3 regions of the Providencia sp. UF-224 genome follow, and region 3 is predicted to be linked to each of the others. Evidence: predicted binding sites of a transcription regulator. Region 3 holds the regulator's gene; each other region holds the start of a gene.
What was found. Region 3 encodes Fur, which represses iron uptake genes when iron is present. Its sites were predicted from a motif close to ATAATAATGAGAACNACTATCAA; they were not measured.
Positions count from the first base shown of each region.

Region 1: the regulator Fur is predicted to act here: its motif matches at 1,393-1,415, upstream of ftnA (non-heme ferritin).
Region 2: the regulator Fur is predicted to act here: its motif matches at 1,273-1,295, upstream of ygiD (4,5-DOPA-extradiol-dioxygenase).

Region 1 covers NZ_JBSICC010000001.1:9,971-12,252, forward strand. Annotated here, with positions in the region: gene copD (copper homeostasis membrane protein CopD) at 1-134, opposite strand, end outside; gene yobA (CopC domain-containing protein YobA) at 136-522, opposite strand; gene ftnA (non-heme ferritin) at 761-1,264, opposite strand; gene AC4IFO_RS00060 (DNA polymerase III subunit theta) at 1,559-1,789, shown strand; gene yebF (protein YebF) at 1,851-2,216, opposite strand.
Region 2 covers NZ_JBSICC010000006.1:20,342-22,623, forward strand. Annotated here, with positions in the region: gene AC4IFO_RS07770 (glutathionylspermidine synthase family protein) at 1-174, shown strand, start outside; gene ygiD (4,5-DOPA-extradiol-dioxygenase) at 376-1,203, opposite strand; gene ribB (3,4-dihydroxy-2-butanone-4-phosphate synthase) at 1,827-2,282, opposite strand, start outside.
Region 3 covers NZ_JBSICC010000005.1:55,692-57,973, forward strand. Annotated here, with positions in the region: gene ybfE (LexA regulated protein) at 1-14, shown strand, start outside; gene fldA (flavodoxin FldA) at 169-696, shown strand; gene fur (ferric iron uptake transcriptional regulator) at 963-1,412, shown strand; gene AC4IFO_RS06860 (bactofilin family protein) at 2,087-2,282, shown strand, end outside.

The DNA of each region.
Region 1 (2,282 bases), on a different contig from region 3:
TTCAAATAACGACTAATTAAATAGCTAAATTGCCCGCAACTGAGCAACGCCACAAATATTGACATTCCACACATCAATATTGCAGCGATAAAATGAATAAAACGAATTAAGGTATAAAACGCTTCAAGTGACATATTATTTCACTGTAAAGCTATAGGTCCCTTTGGTTTTGTGACCATCAACAGAAACAACACTCCAGTTAACGTCGTATTTGCCTGAAGTCAGTTTATCTTCAACTGGCACAATCACTTTAGTGTCATTGTTAGGGTCTAACGCTGCTTTCCCTGTTTTGATGATGTTTTTTTCAGGGCCAATGATAGACACCTTTGTAAAGTTAACCTCAATGCCTTCAGAAAAATTTAACGTGATTGACTCAGGTGTTTGCTCAACTGCAGCACCTTCCGCTGGAAGTTGGTCTTTTAAATGGGCATGGGCAAAAGCTTGTTGGAAAGACATCCCTAAGAAAAGAACAGCAATTGCACTTAATTTGCGCCATGAAGATTTAATATGGGTAATTGGCATAGTAACCTCTTAATTTGCAGGTGAATTTAGAATATTTGCCAATCATTATACGGAAAAAAACGGTTTGTGCCGCTTAAAAACGGGATTTAGGGGCTCATCCTGTGAGTATTCACACAAAATGAAAAGAAAAAGGCTTATGAACATTGAAATTAACCACTTTTGTCCATAAGCCTATTACGGTCTTTATACATCAAATAGAGAGATTACGTTTTAGTAATGACCTATTCACAACACAAAATTAAATGTGCGCTGTTGATGACAGGTTTTTTAAATCTTTATCCAGTAAGAATAGCGCTTTACCAGACTCACCCACCATGTCCAGTTTATCCAACACAGATTTAAATAATTTCTCTTCTTCGTGCTGCTCAGCAACGTACCATTGTAGGAAGTTGAACGTTGAGTAATCTTGTGTTGTCATCGCTAAGTGCGCTAGTTTGTTAATTTCACGCGTAATTAATTGCTCGTGCTCATACGTTTGATTAAAAACATCTGAAATAGATTTAAAATCAACAGGTGGTGCCGCAATTTGACCTAATAGTGGCAGAGCCCCTGTATCGCTAAGGTAATCAAACAAACGCTGCATATGTTCCATTTCTTCTTGAGAATGTGCTTTTAAAAAAGCAGCCGCGCCTTCGTAGCCTTTATCGCTACACCACGCACTCATTTGCAAATAAAGGTTCGCAGAGTAAAACTCAAGATTTAATTGTTCGTTTAATTTTTTGACCATATCAGTAGTTAACATATTTTTTACCTTAATGTTTAAATATTCCTGAAGCTATTATGCACAGTATTACAATAATTAAAACCCCAAAACATTCTGAAAACAAAAAAATCCAATTTACTGATTATTAATAACTTTTGTTAAAAACAATAATAATCAATCTCATTATCTTTCACTGTTTTCAAAGTTATTAATTAAATATAAAACTATATTATTTTAGTTATATTTTCACGTTCTTTTCGATAAAGAATTGAGACTTCTTCTCATTTAATCGCTACAATATTCCTAAGTTCCATTATGTGATAGAGAATTAATATGAGCCACAATCTTGCTTTATTACCCAAAGATGAAATGGATAAAGTTAACGTTGACTTATTGGCATCTGGCGTTGCATTCAAAGAACGCTATAACATCGCCATCCTTGCTGACGCTGTTGAGCGGGAGCAACCCGAACATTTGAGGGAGTATTTTAGAGAACGGCTGGTTTATTACCGTCAGTTATCACAAAATTTCTCACGGTTACCGTACGAACCGAGAAATCGTTAAGAAAAAAGAGGGGATAACCCTCTTTTCAATTTTTCAATGCAAACAGCTGAATACTGCTGAATTATTTAGACGTGTTATACGTTACAGTATTGTTTTGACAATCCACTGAAACAGAATAATGCAGATCAGATTTTGAACCTCGAACGACTAACGGGATGGTATATCCTGTATCTGTCTTCGTAACCTCATTATCATTAACCCAAGCGACAGCTTTTTTACCTAATGCGGCTTTTTCTTCTGTCCAACGAGGTAAACGATTATGCATAAAATCACTTTTAACCTGAGCCGCAATTTGTGGCTCAGTTAGTGCACCACAGCTCACAAACGGTGCAGCCTTACCTTCATCCTTGTTAACACTTAGTGCGAAAGAACTAAAAACAAGAGCGCACGTCCCTAAAGCAATAGCAATTTTTTTATTCGCTTCCATACTCTCCCCCGATACCTAATTGTTAGGTAAAGATTTTTGATTAGTTTTGCTGCTCATTTACCCCTA
Region 2 (2,282 bases), on a different contig from region 3:
GAAGAAGGTATGATTATTCAACAATTCCACCCACTACCGCAATTTGAAGGTAGTTATACCTTAGTCGGGAGCTGGTTGGTGAATGATCAACCTGCGGGAATTTGTATTCGTGAAGATAAAGAACTGATCACTCAAGATCTGTCTCGTTTCTATCCACATACAATCATCGACTGATCAATAACTCGATCACAAAAGCCCAAGCAATTAATTTTGTTTGGGCTTTTTTATGCCTTAAAAAATATGACAACCTAAAATATCCGTGCGATTGGCTCGAAATACAACGAAGGCATTCCTCTAAATAGTTCGAGTTGTAGCTAAGTGGCAAACCAAGTCATTCAAGTATGTGATTAAGATGACTAAGAGAAGCCAACAACGTTACAGCCTGAAATATGACGAGGAAGAACCGACGATGACCGACATCATACTCAACGACCCCGACACAATTCCTTCAATCGGTGTGCTTATCTCTTCTTCACCATCCCAAGCTCCTAAAATGGGTAAAATAGGCAGGTAATGTTCTGCCGATGGGTTGGATAATTTGCCATCTTCCCTTTCTAGCCCTTTAGTGAGCGGGTGTGGGAGAGCGTTGCTTTGCAAGTTATCGTAGACAAATTGTTCAAAAGACAAAGCCCATGGATAAGGCTCTGCTTGTGCATTTTGCCAATTCATCGCACGCAGATTATGCACCACATTCCCACTGCCCATGATAAGCACGCCTTGCTCTCTGAGAACTGACAACTTTTTGCCTAACTCATAATGCCAAGTCGCAGGTTTTGTGCCATCAATGCTTAATTGGATCACCGGAATATCCGCTTCTGGATACATGCGCACTAAAATTTCCCATGTCCCGTGGTCAAGCCCCCACTCTTCCTTATCAAGGTAAATAGGTTCTGGTGCTAATAAATCAGCAACCTGCTGAGCAAGTTCTGGTGAACCTGGTGCTGGGTATTCAATTTGGTATAATGCGTCTGGAAACCCGCCAAAATCATGGATCGTTTTAGGTTTTAACATCGAGGTCACCGCCGTACCACGAGTATACCAGTGCGCTGAAATCACCAATATCGCATTTGGACGGGGTAAGGTTTTGCCGAGCTGCTCCCACGCTTTGGTATAAGGATTGTCCTCGATAGCATTCATTGGGCTACCGTGGCCTATAAAAATCGCGGGGATCTTGTTATTTACGACTGAAGTATTTACCGACATGATGATTTCAACTCCAACTCAATTAGTTTCTACTTACAGCATACGCTTTTGTGCAAAAAACACAGTGGCCTAATTATGAGTATGATCATCAAAAAAATTGAAAAGGCCACGAGGTGTGCAACTCAGTGGCCTTAATAATATTCTATATGCTTAACGTATTATCAATAACTTAAATAACTCTGGTCAAATTAGCCATTTATATTTAAGTTTAAAAAAACGAGCGCCTTCTCAAAATACGACAAGAACATTCCTCTAAATAGTTCGAGTTAGCGCAAGGCGGCAAAACAAAGCTATCCCTAGGAGCATACATAAGTATGTGACTAGGGTAGCGGCGTGAAGCCAACGCAGTGATCACTCGAAATATGACGAGGATATTCCTCTAAATAGTTCGCGTTGTGACTAGGCGGCAAACGAAGTCATTCTTAGGAGCATACACCAGTATGTGACTAAGATGGCTAAGAGAAGCCAACACCGCCACCGCTTGAAATACGACGAAGACATCCTCTAAATAGTTCGCGTTGTGGCTAGGCGGCAAACGAAGTCATTCTTAGGAGCATACATAAGTATGTGACTAAGATGGCTAAGAGAAGCCAACACCGCCACAGCGCGAAATATGACGAGGATCAGCTCGCTTTCTTTTCAAGCTGCAAACGATATTGAACTAAATCCTCGATAGTCACTACCGTCAGACCATGTTGCTTACCGAATGCCGTCACATCTGGTGTACGAGCCATTGAGCCATCATCGTTGGTCAATTCACATAATACACCTGCTGGTTTAAACCCTGCTAAAGACGCTAAATCGATAGAGGCTTCTGTATGACCACGACGTGCTAATACACCGCCTTCGCGACCTCGCAATGGGAAAACGTGGCCTGGGTGGTTTAGGTCTGCTGGCACTGCGTTATCGGCAATCGCTGCACGAATAGTTGTAATACGGTCTGCGGCTGAAACACCTGTCGTGACACCGTTTGCTGCTTCAATCGTCACGGTAAAGCCCGTTTGATTTTGGCTGGTGTTATTTTCCACCATCATTGGCAGTTCCAGTTTTTTACGACACTCTTCAGTGATACACAAGCA
Region 3 (2,282 bases):
CAATACTCAAGTAACGCTATCTTAGTAAATCACACAAATTTGACAGACTTATAAAAGTTTTTTCGCCAGAATAAGGCATAAAATTCTATTTATTTTCGTTCTAAATGAGTTCTAGAAGTTGAGACACTCCTTCTTTCTCTCTTAGAAAAACAAGAGGTTAATCAGTTTATGGCAGTCATCGGTATTTTCTTCGGAAGTGATACAGGTAACACAGAAAATATTGCCAAAATGATCCAAGAAAGATTAGGCAAAGACGTAGCAGAAGTTCATGACATTGCAAAGTGCAGCAAAGAAGACATTGAAGCTTTTGACATTCTACTTCTTGGTATTCCAACTTGGTACTACGGCGAAGCACAATGTGATTGGGATGACTTTTTCCCAACATTAGAAGAAATTGATTTTGAAGGTAAACTCGTCGCTCTCTTTGGCTGTGGAGACCAAGAAGACTATGCAGAATACTTCTGTGATGCGATGGGGACTATTCGCGATATCATCGAACCAAGAGGTGCGGTGATTGTTGGGCACTGGCCAACCGAAGGCTACCACTTCGAAGTTTCAAAAGGTATGGCAGATGACAACCACTTTATCGGATTAGCGATTGATGAAGATCGCCAACCGGAGTTAACAGATGAACGAGTGGATGCATGGGTCAAACAAATCTCTGAAGAGATGTCATTAGCTGAAATTCTTGGCTAGTCGATTAAAAACAAGTGTTACGCTTAGGCCGAATTCCTTTCCGCTCAAAATGCACCATCGCGGAACGTCATTCGGTCTAAAATAATCGATTAAATATCCTAATTGGATAGACTTATAAGAGATTATCAAAATAATGAGACAATGCATGGTTTCTATTTTTATTTTCCATGCCTATAATTGTAAATCAGTTTAGAAGACAACTGGATTTATGTTAAAAATGTCTCATTATTGTTAAATTTATGATTTAAGATACAGGACAAACCCGCATGACAGACAACAATAAAGCATTGAAAAATGCTGGACTCAAAGTCACTCTTCCAAGACTTAAGATTTTGGAAGTACTTCAGGAGCCTGAGTGCCACCACGTCAGTGCGGAAGATCTCTATAAAAAGCTGATTGATATGGGCGAAGAGATCGGGCTAGCGACTGTATACCGTGTATTGAACCAGTTTGATGATGCAGGTATCGTTACGCGCCATAATTTCGAGGGTGGAAAATCCGTATTCGAATTAACTCAGCAGCATCACCATGACCACTTAATTTGCTTAGATTGTGGTAAAGTGATTGAGTTTACTGATGAATCGATTGAAACTCGCCAAAAAAATATCGCCGCACGTCACGGTATTAAGCTGTCTAACCACAGTTTGTACTTATATGGCCACTGCGCTGATGGTGATTGCCGCGATAACGCTGACGCACACGAAGCAAAAGAGTAATAAATTAATCACCATCATATTTTGATGGTGACCCATTCTTCAAAAGCCTGATAACCACCATTATCGGGCTTTTTTATTGTATCCATCCACCGATAAATTAAGCATTCTCAGTGAGAATATCCATAATTTCTTTCATTTACTTTATATTTATCACTAAAATATGTCGTTAAGGTGAAATATTGAAGTGTTCTATAATAAGTTGCAATTCACTTCAAATCCTTTATATTGTTTGACGGATGAACACACCTTCTCTATTTGAGAATATTTACAATGATATCATAGTGATGCATAACGTTATCTAAAATATACCTTGCATCTTTTTTTCATATCACTGTCATATAGTTTATCTAATTAACGTCTAAAATAAGTTCAGTATATTGCTATATAGTTTTACTTTTTTTAATTTAATAAACAATTTAAGTGTAATAAAAAAGTTAAATTACAACTATATGATGTAATTTGTATATTTTTAGCTAGACTTATTTGGATTGTTCTCGTACTTCGTAAGAGATTAACTGATGAAAAAAACATATCTTTTTATTAATACTAGTTTTTTCTTCTGGTTTCTTACTTTAATAGGATGGTTTTTTCGTCATACAGCCATCACCTTATTTTCATTTGTATTATCAATTCTGTTCTTGATCTTATACTTCAATCAAAAAAAGGTAAGTAAAATGTTCACCAAAAGACAAAACAAACAAACCCCTGAAGAAACCCCTACCATTCGTGAACCTGAAATTACTTCTAAGATAGAAGAACACGTTACGATATCAACGCCAACCCTTAGTGAAGAAAAATCGAATACGATAATTTCGAGGGATGTGATGTTTGAAGGTAATATTACCTCTAATGAGCAGGTCCACATTTATG